3 regions of the Pseudocitrobacter sp. 2023LY-00077 genome follow, and region 2 is predicted to be linked to each of the others. Evidence: predicted binding sites of a transcription regulator. Region 2 holds the regulator's gene; each other region holds the start of a gene.

Region 1 (3,282 bases), on a different contig from region 2:
GCAATGACCGCCGCGCCCATCACTAACGGACGCCAGTCACGCCAGGCCAGCAACGCGGATAAAAGCACAAAAACAGAGAAGTGATATTCCGTTTCGCCCTCGCCAAGCTGAATAAGCAGTGCGGAAAAGGCCATCAGGATAAACGCAAAAACCAACCGTGACATTAAGCGCCCGCGAAAAAATGCGGTGACAAGCGTAGCCAGAATCGCTAATGGCGTTGCGAAAAATAGCGCCACCAGCGCATTCCCGGCTATCCAGCCCACAACCAGCGAGATAGCCCAAAGCAGCCACACCAGCGCCAACATCTGTCCGTCAGCCCGTTGGCGAATTGCCGAGACAGAGATGCTTTCGCGCAGCGATCCGCGAGCATTTGTTTTGTTTGAGTTATCCATATTGTTCCGCACTGTGCAGGTAATGTTATTAGTATTTTTAGCGCCATAAATAAGCGTAGAGAGTTTATTAATCATTACCAGCGGAGGGAAAGAATATATTCTTTACACGCGTTTTTATTACTACTTAATAAAGAATTAAATTTAATTTAAAGCAGAGATAAATAATTGTGTTGTGGGGACGTATTTATTAGGAGAGAAGACTTAGGGGAAATGTGCGGTGTTTACCCCCTCACCCAACCCTCTCCCTCAAGGGAGAGGGAACCGACAGAGCCAGGGTTTAAGTGAGTGCGGTTTTCACCCTCTCCCTGAGGGAGAGGGCCGGGGTGAGGGGCTTTACTTCGCCCCCGCGTGTTCTTCCCCTACCAGACCAATCTTCAGATAACCGGCCTGATGCAGAGTGTCCATCACCTTCATCATCGTTTCATAGTCGACGGTTTTATCGGCGCGGAAGAAGATAGTGGTATCTTTCTTCCCTTCCGTCAGCGTGTTCAACGCGTTTACCATGTTCTCATCGGTAATGGGGTCATTACCCAGGAACATCGACTTATCTGCTTTCACCGACAGGTAGACCGGTTTTTCCGGGCGCGGCTGCGGTTGGCTGGAAGACGCCGGCAGATTGACCTTCACATCCACCGTCGCCAGTGGCGCGGCAACCATGAAGATGATCAGCAGAACCAACATAACGTCGATAAACGGCGTCACGTTGATTTCATGCATTTCGCCGTTATCGTCCAGATTTTCATTAAGACGCATTGCCATGGGGCATCAACCTACTCGTAATTTCTGTGCGGAACGTACCGGCTGGGTCACGCCGCTGGCGTGGAGATCCAGATCACGGCTTTGCAGCAGCAGAACCTGCGCAGCAACATCGCTGAGGTTTGCTTTATAGCTGCCAATCAGACGGGCGAAGACGTTATAGATAACCACCGCCGGAATCGCGGCAAACAGACCAATTGCGGTCGCCAGCAGCGCTTCTGCGATCCCCGGCGCAACAACGGCCAGGTTGGTGGTTTGCGTCTGCGCAATACCGATGAAGCTGTTCATGATACCCCAAACGGTACCGAACAGACCGACAAACGGAGAAATGGCGCCGATAGTCGCGAGATAGCCGGTCCCGCGACTCATATTACGACTCACGAAGGCAACACGACGTTCCAGGCGGAAGCCAGTACGCTCTTTAATCCCTTCATTGTCTTCTGAACCCGCAGAAAGCTCGCGCTCGTCCTGCGCTTCATGAATCAGTTGCGTGCTTAGGCTTTTCCCGTGGAAGGCGGCGGCGATTTCGTGCGCCTGATCGATAGAGCGGGCTTCCGCTAACAGCTGCTGCTCGCGTTTGAGGCGACGCTTCTGGGAGAACAACTCTGCGCTCTTACTAAAGAAGATGGCCCAGGTGACTACGGATGCCAGAATCAGGCCAATCATAACCACTTTAACAACGATGTCGGCATGATGATACATACCCCAAACGGAGAGATCCGTCTGCATCAAATTATTACCCACTCTGTATCTCCAGGACATAAATCACAAAATCTGAGCACAATAATATCAAAACGACGTCGAATTGATAGTAGTTCTCATTAGTATTTACATAGTGACTCAAATCATACTTATTTTCCTTGCGCTTACGCAGTAAAAAAGTCACCACCGCGATTTTTGAGAAATTTTCTGCTTTATGTCGCGCGAGCGGGTACATCCTGCAACAATCGTGATAGTTTAGACGTCCAGACGTATAAAAATAGGCAGGAGAGACATGGCAGATAAGCACCTGGATACCGCGCTGGTCAACGCCGGGCGGAGTAAAAAGTACACGCAGGGTTCGGTAAACAGCGTCATTCAGCGCGCCTCTTCGCTGGTGTTCGACACCGTTGAGGCGAAGAAGCATGCCACCCGCAATCGCGCGAAAGGCGAACTCTTCTACGGGCGTCGCGGTACGCTCACCCACTTCTCTTTGCAGGAAGCGATGTGTGAGCTGGAAGGCGGCGCGGGTTGCGCCCTCTTCCCTTGCGGCGCAGCGGCGGTCGCCAATACGATTCTGGCCTTTGTTGAACAGGGCGATCATGTGTTGATGACCAATACCGCCTATGAGCCGAGCCAGGATTTCTGCACCAAAATACTCGGAAAACTCGGCGTCACCACCGGCTGGTTCGACCCGCTGATCGGCAGCGACATCGTGCGCCTGATTCAGCCCAATACCAAAGTGGTGTTCCTGGAATCCCCGGGCTCAATCACCATGGAAGTTCACGATGTTCCGGCGATTGTTGCCGCCGTGCGCAGCGTTGCGCCAGATGCAATCATTATGATCGACAACACCTGGGCGGCAGGCGTGCTGTTTAAAGCGCTCGATTTCGGCATTGATATCTCGATTCAGGCCGGCACGAAGTACCTGATTGGCCACTCTGATGCGATGGTCGGTACCGCGGTATCCAACGAACGCTGCTGGGCACAACTGCGCGAAAATGCGTATCTGATGGGCCAGATGCTGGATGCGGACACCGCCTACATGACCAGTCGAGGCCTGCGCACACTTGGCGTTCGCCTGCGTCAGCATCATGAAAGCAGTCTGAAAATTGCCGAATGGCTGGCACAACATCCGCAGGTTGCTCGCGTGAATCATCCAGCGCTGCCGGGCAGTAAAGGTCACGAATACTGGAAACGAGATTTTACAGGCAGCAGCGGCTTGTTCTCCTTCGTGCTGAAAAAGCGTTTAACCGATGCTGAGCTTGCGACTTACCTCGACAACTTCTCCCTGTTCAGTATGGCCTACTCGTGGGGCGGTTTTGAGTCGTTGATTCTGCCTAACCAGCCAGAACAGCTGGCGGAGATTCGCCCCGGCGGCGAAGTGGACTTTACCGGCACCCTTATTCGCTTACATATTGGTTTAGAAAACATT
Region 2 (3,282 bases):
GCAGGCCGCAACCGTGATGCGCGAATTTTTAGCCGAAGAAGGTGTGATTCAGTTTCTGCTGAAGTCGTTTGTTGACGGCGAGTGGCGCTTTAACGTACCGGTGCTGTGGGATCAGTACCCGCACATCGTCGGCTGGGAGACGATTCCGGCGTGGGATCATCCGGCACTGTTTATCCCCGGCGGAAATTCGCCTTATGTTACCGAAACTTACCGTAACGACCTGCTCTCGCAATTCCCACAGGCGCGTGCGCACGTCATTGCAGGCGCTGGCCACTGGGTGCATGCGGAAAAACCGGACGCGGTGCTGCGCGCCATCCGCCGATATTTAGCAGACTGATTAAAAACTCAACGACCGCGCGCCATTATGGCCGTGGTCGTTGGCGTGTCGGTTGCACTGATGTATGATTGCGCGCTGTCTGCACCGGGCGTTTCCCGGTAGCTTGTTTCCCCGAAGTCACTCTGAATCATGGCAAAAGAACAAACGGACCGAACGACAATTGATTTGTTCGCAAATGAGCGTCGGCCGGGAAGACCCAAAACCAATCCGCTTTCGCGTGACGAACAGCTGCGCATCAATAAGCGTAATCAATTAAAACGCGATAAAGTTCGCGGTTTGAAGCGCGTCGAGCTGAAACTCAATAACGATGCGGTAGATGCCCTGAACGAACTGGCAACCGCGCGCGATATGAGTCGCAGTGAGCTTATCGAAGAGATTCTGATGAGCCAGTTAGCCCTGCTTCGCGCGCAGGAAAAGCTCTGAAAATTTCATAAAATCCCGCTTTCATGTAGCAGAGTGTGCAGTCCGGTACGATTGCTGATTCCGCACCCTTCTCTGTTCTGCTATGATTGCCCTTATCTGTGGGCAATACGCCACCACCATATCATTAAGTTTCAAGAGGTTATTTAACTCATGGCAATCGTTGGCATTTTCTTTGGTAGCGACACCGGCAATACCGAAAATATTGCAAAAATGATTCAGAAACAGCTTGGTAAAGACGTTGCCGACGTGCATGACATTGCCAAGAGCAGCAAAGAAGACCTGGCTGCATTCGACATTCTGCTGCTGGGTATCCCTACCTGGTACTACGGTGAAGCCCAGTGCGACTGGGACGATTTCTTCCCGACGCTGGAAGAAGTTGATTTCAATGGCAAACTGGTTGCACTGTTCGGCTGCGGCGACCAGGAAGACTATGCGGAATACTTCTGTGATGCGCTGGGCACTATCCGCGACATCATCGAACCGCGCGGTGCGACCATCGTCGGCCACTGGCCAACAGCGGGTTACCACTTCGAAGCCTCTAAAGGCCTGGCCGATGACGACCACTTCGTAGGTCTGGCTATTGATGAAGATCGTCAGCCGGAACTGACCGCTGAACGTGTAGAAAAATGGGTAAAACAGATTTCTGAAGAGCTGCATCTGGAAGAGATCAAAAACGCCTGATTCTTGATGCGGCGTGACTTTTCAAATCACGCCGCATTAATAGGTAGAAGCAATCAAAATAATAGCTACAATTTTTTAACTTTTGAGCGTAAATCTGTACAATATCTTCTGAATTTAGCGAGTTTGCTGGTCAAGCCTCGTTTTCGAAATCTTTATTCGCCCAGGTCTTGCTGTTTTCATTTAGAAGGCGTCATTCTATAATGAGACGCATTACACTCGGTGCACTCTCTGTGATACTTCCGCGTTTGGAAGTCAATCGTTTAGCAACAGGACAGATTCCGCATGACTGACAACAATACCGCATTAAAGAAGGCTGGCCTGAAAGTCACACTTCCCCGGTTAAAGATCCTGGAAGTGCTTCAGGAACCAGACAATCACCATGTCAGCGCGGAAGACTTATACAAACGCCTGATCGACATGGGTGAAGAGATTGGTCTGGCGACCGTCTACCGCGTTCTGAACCAGTTTGATGACGCGGGCATTGTCACGCGCCATAATTTTGAAGGTGGCAAGTCCGTTTTCGAACTGACTCAACAACACCATCACGATCACCTGATCTGCCTCGACTGCGGCAAGGTTATCGAATTCAGCGATGATTCCATCGAAGCTCGTCAGCGTGAAATTGCCGCGAAACACGGTATCCGCCTAACCAACCACAGCCTGTACCTGTATGGTCACTGTGCTGAGGGCGACTGCCGCGAAGATGAACACGCGCACGATGGCGTAGAGAAGTAATTTCTTCGAGATTCTGAAAAGCCAACCTTCGGGTTGGCTTTTTTATTGCCTCTGTAAAGACAAAAAAAGCCGGAGACGCTTTAGGTCCCCGGCTCTGTGCAGGCCTTATTGTCTTACTTTGTCGTGTTATTACTGCGAATTTCCTGCCAGATTAACCCGCAATCTTTCTTCACGGCCTGATCGTTACCGGTTTTTCTCGCCAGAATGCACGCCTGATAATCGCTTACCCGCACGGTCTCCTGATTGGCAAACTGCTGGTGCGCCTTCTCCTGCTTCAGCACGTTCAGCACCTGCTGGCAGGCTTCGATTTTTTCCGGCGAGCCTTCTGCGGTGTTGATACAGGCGCTATAGGCATCTTTTAAACGCGTATCTTCTTTTGGTGCTTCAGACTGAGCGCAGCCCGCCAGCGCCGCGACCAGCGCAGCAATCATCACTATTTTTTTCATGTTATTAGCCTTATACGACACGGCGGGCTCTGCGGCCCGCCTGAATACTTATCAGAAGATGGTGAACGGTGCGATAACCATAAATTTCACGTCACGTTCATCCTGGAAGATGTTGCCGTAACCACCGCTCCAGCTCGGGATATCCGAGTGGTTGTCGTACTGGGTGAAGTGCAGTTTTAACAGAGTACCTTTCGCGCGCCCTTCCTGTACGGTGTATGCCACATCGAAGCTGTAAGAAGACTCTTCGATAGTTTTGTTTTTGTCGTAGTACGCGTCCGGGTTGATCTGCCAGGTAGACGGTTTGGCATCCCAGGCGTAGACGTATGATGCACCTACAGCCCAGCCCGGCAGGTTCCAGTTCTTCAGGTCATACATCGCACCGAAGAACACCGCTTTTTCGCCGTTGGCGTTGAAGTCAGAACGGTTATCCCACCACACATCGAGGCGACCGTTTGAGGAGGCGTAGGTTGGCGTCATACGCTGCAGGAAGTAGCCCTGCTGGCCTTCAGCCTTAACCCAGGTCCCTTCCAGACGCAGGTCAACCTGCCCCACTTTGTAACCGAAGGTCAGCGCCTGCAACCACGCGGTGCCGTCATAAATATCGTTTACGGTGCGGTCATCCACTTTATCGCGGGTACCGTAGAACTGATAGCTGGTAGA
Region 3 (3,282 bases), on a different contig from region 2:
AGTGGCGTTAGAGAAGAACATCGGGATAAAGCCCGGAATAATCAGAATGGAAGAGCCGCAGGCGACCAGAATGCCAACCGCAATCAGCTGACCGATAGTGCCCCACATAAAGCCCCAGACCACGGCGTTCGGCGCGAAGCTATAGATAGCCGCGCAGTCAATCGCCAGCACCGCACCGGGGATCAGGCGTTGGGAAATGCCGTTAAACGCTTCAGAGAGTTCCGCCACAAACATGCGCACGCCCTGAGTGATGATGAAAATCGCCACCGCAAAGGAGAAACCGGTTTGCAGGATGTAGACCGTCCAGTGCACTTTGCCCGCCATCGCCTGCACGGTATCGATACCGAAGGAGAGCAGAATGGCACCAAAGAAGATGGTCATGACAATCGCCGTGGAGACGATGTTGTCGTGGAAAATATTCAGCCAGCCTGGCAGTTTGAGGTCTTCAACGCTCTCCTCTTTTTTGCCGAGGAACGGCGCGACTTTATAAGCAATCCATGATGCAAACTGTTGCTGGTGACCGATGGAGAAACCGCAGCCGTCCGTCACTTCCTGAGTCGGCTTGTACATCATGTTGGAGGTGATGCCCCAGTAGAGCGAAACCAGAATCGCGGTGCAGATAATGGTGGTCCACATGGAGTAGCCAAAGATGAACAGCGTGACGGCAATCAGCCCGGCCTGCTGGAACATGATGTGGCCGGTCAACATGATGGTGCGAATGCCGGTAATGCGACGCAGCAGCACGTAACAGATGTTCAGTGCCAGCGCTAACAACACCGCGTAACCCACCCAGCTATAGGCATCGCCCATGCGCTCGATAGTGGCCATCATCGAAGCGTAAGTATCTGAAATCGCACCGTTGATGCCATAAACTTCCGACATTTTCGCCACCACCGGTTTGAAGGTGCTGGTCAGGATGCCGGACCCGGCCTGCAGCAGCATAAAACCGATAATCGTTTTGATGGTGCCTTTGATAATCACGCTGACGCTTTTACGCAGCAGGATGTAGCCCAGGCAGGTCACGATACCCAGTAACAGCGGGGCATTGGTCATTACCTGATTAAAAAAAACGGTAAAGATGTTGTAGAGGATATCCATAACGCTCTCCGGGATTGAAGGCGCAGCGGTCAGCATGCGTCTGTCTGTTTTGAATGCTCACTCTAATAATCAAAAATAATCACAACAAGATTTAATTTGATTAAATGTGACTTGCGCCGCAATAATAACCACCATCCTTATATGGATATAAATGATTCTGATTATCAATTAATTTATCCATTTAAAATCAATAAAATACAAACAAAACACATTGATTCAAGCCGTTATAAAATACATACAGAGACATAGCCTCCTACCTGTCTTGTGATCAATGCCCATTGCAATCTTGAAAAAACAGCGTCATTATCAATCACAACAAATCACCATGTGACGTATTTTGAAATCTTTAAGAGGGATAAATCATGAGTAAAGTAGAAACTATCACGCGTGAATCCTGGATCCTGAGCACCTTCCCGGAATGGGGCTGCTGGCTGAACGAAGAGATTGAGCAGGAGAAAGTGGCACCGGGAACATTTGCGATGTGGTGGCTGGGCTGCACCGGTATCTGGTTGAAATCTGAGGGTAACACCAATATCTGCGTCGATTTCTGGTGCGGTACTGGCAAGCAGAGCCACGGCAACCCGCTAATGAAGCAGGGCCACCAGATGCAGCGCATGGCGGGTGTGAAAAAATTGCAGCCAAACCTGCGCACCACCCCGTTCGTCCTTGATCCATTTGCCATCCGCCAGATCGACGCCGTGCTGGCTACTCACGATCATAACGATCATATTGATGTGAACGTCGCCGCAGCCGTAATGCAAAACTGCGCTGATGATGTGCCGTTTATCGGGCCGAAAACCTGCGTGGATTTATGGATTGGCTGGGGCGTGCCGAAAGAGCGTTGCATCGTGGTTAAGCCGGGCGACGTGGTGAAAGTGAAAGACATTGAAATTCATGCGCTTGATGCATTTGACCGTACTGCACTGATCACTCTGCCAGCGGATCAAAAAGCGGCTGGCGTACTGCCAGACGGTATGGACGATCGTGCGGTGAACTACCTGTTCAAAACGCCTGGCGGCACGCTGTATCACAGCGGCGACTCCCACTACTCTAACTACTATGCAAAACATGGTAACGAGCATCAGATCGACGTGGCGTTAGGATCGTATGGTGAAAACCCGCGCGGTATCACCGATAAAATGACCAGCGCCGATATGCTGCGTATGGGCGAAGCGTTAAATGCGAAAGTGGTGATTCCGTTCCATCACGACATCTGGTCAAACTTCCAGGCCGATCCGCAGGAAATCCGCGTACTGTGGGAGATGAAAAAAGATCGTCTGAAGTATGGCTTTAAGCCGTTTATCTGGCAGGTTGGCGGCAAATTCACCTGGCCGCTGGATAAAGACAATTTTGAGTACCATTATCCGCGCGGTTTCGACGACTGCTTCACGATTGAACCCGATCTGCCGTTCAAATCGTTCCTGTAAGCATTTGTTCTGCCGGATACCCTTCACGTATCCGGCTCGCAACGCTCTCCTTTGCCGGATAGATCCTATCCGGCACTCTCCTGACATAGTATTTTCGTGACATTTCAAATATCATCTTTGCTCATCATTTTTTATCGGATTAGCTCATGACGGAAGCGCAAAGGCATCAAATATTACTCGAACTGCTGGCGCAGACAGGCTTTGTCACCGTAGAACAGGTGATGACCCGACTGGGGATTTCACCGGCCACCGCTCGCCGGGACATCAACAAGCTCGATGAAAGCGGCAAACTGAAAAAAGTGCGCAACGGTGCCGAAGCTATCAATCAACCGCGCCCGCGCTGGTCACCGATGAATATTCATCAGGCGCTGAATCACGACGAGAAAGTTCGTATCGCCAGAGCCGCATCCCAGCTGGTGATGCCCGGTGAAAGCGTGGTCATTAACTGCGGGTCAACCGCTTTTCTGCTGGGGCAGGAAATCTGCGGTAAACCGGTGCAAATCATCACCAACTATTTACCACTGGCGAACTATCTGATTGAGCAGGAACATGACAGCGTGATCATCATGGGCGGGCAGTACAACCGCAGCCACGCCATTACGCTCAGCCCACAGGGCAGTGAAAACAGCCTCTACGCCGGGCACTGGATGTTCACCAGCGGTAAGGGCCTTACCGCCGAAGGGTTGTATAAAACCGACATGCTCACCGCGATGGCCGAACAAAAGATGCTTAATGTTGTCGGTAAACTCGCCGTGCT

Evidence for each region. The regulator Fur, encoded in region 2, represses iron uptake genes when iron is present. The targets are predictions, from matches to a motif close to ATAATAATGAGAACNACTATCAA.
Region 1: exbB (tol-pal system-associated acyl-CoA thioesterase) is a predicted target of Fur. The motif match lies at 1,954-1,976, and genes of this name have one in related genera.
Region 3: ulaG (L-ascorbate 6-phosphate lactonase) is a predicted target of Fur. The motif match lies at 1,244-1,266, and genes of this name have one in related genera.

Annotation. Positions count from the first base shown of each region.
Region 1 is NZ_JBSPEI010000005.1:263,505-266,786, reverse strand. Features, by position in the region: gene ACWWFX_RS09235 (methyl-accepting chemotaxis protein) at 1-392, opposite strand, end outside; gene exbD (TonB system transport protein ExbD) at 726-1,151, opposite strand; gene exbB (tol-pal system-associated acyl-CoA thioesterase) at 1,158-1,892, opposite strand; gene metC (cystathionine beta-lyase) at 2,143-3,282, shown strand, end outside.
Region 2 is NZ_JBSPEI010000007.1:154,386-157,667, reverse strand. Features, by position in the region: gene ybfF (esterase) at 1-337, shown strand, start outside; gene ybfE (LexA regulated protein) at 467-760, shown strand; gene fldA (flavodoxin FldA) at 911-1,441, shown strand; gene fur (ferric iron uptake transcriptional regulator) at 1,724-2,176, shown strand; gene chiQ (ChiQ/YbfN family lipoprotein) at 2,290-2,622, opposite strand; gene chiP (chitoporin ChiP) at 2,674-3,282, opposite strand, start outside.
Region 3 is NZ_JBSPEI010000015.1:64,894-68,175, reverse strand. Features, by position in the region: gene ulaA (PTS ascorbate transporter subunit IIC) at 1-1,098, opposite strand, end outside; gene ulaG (L-ascorbate 6-phosphate lactonase) at 1,461-2,525, shown strand; gene ulaR (HTH-type transcriptional regulator UlaR) at 2,672-3,282, shown strand, end outside.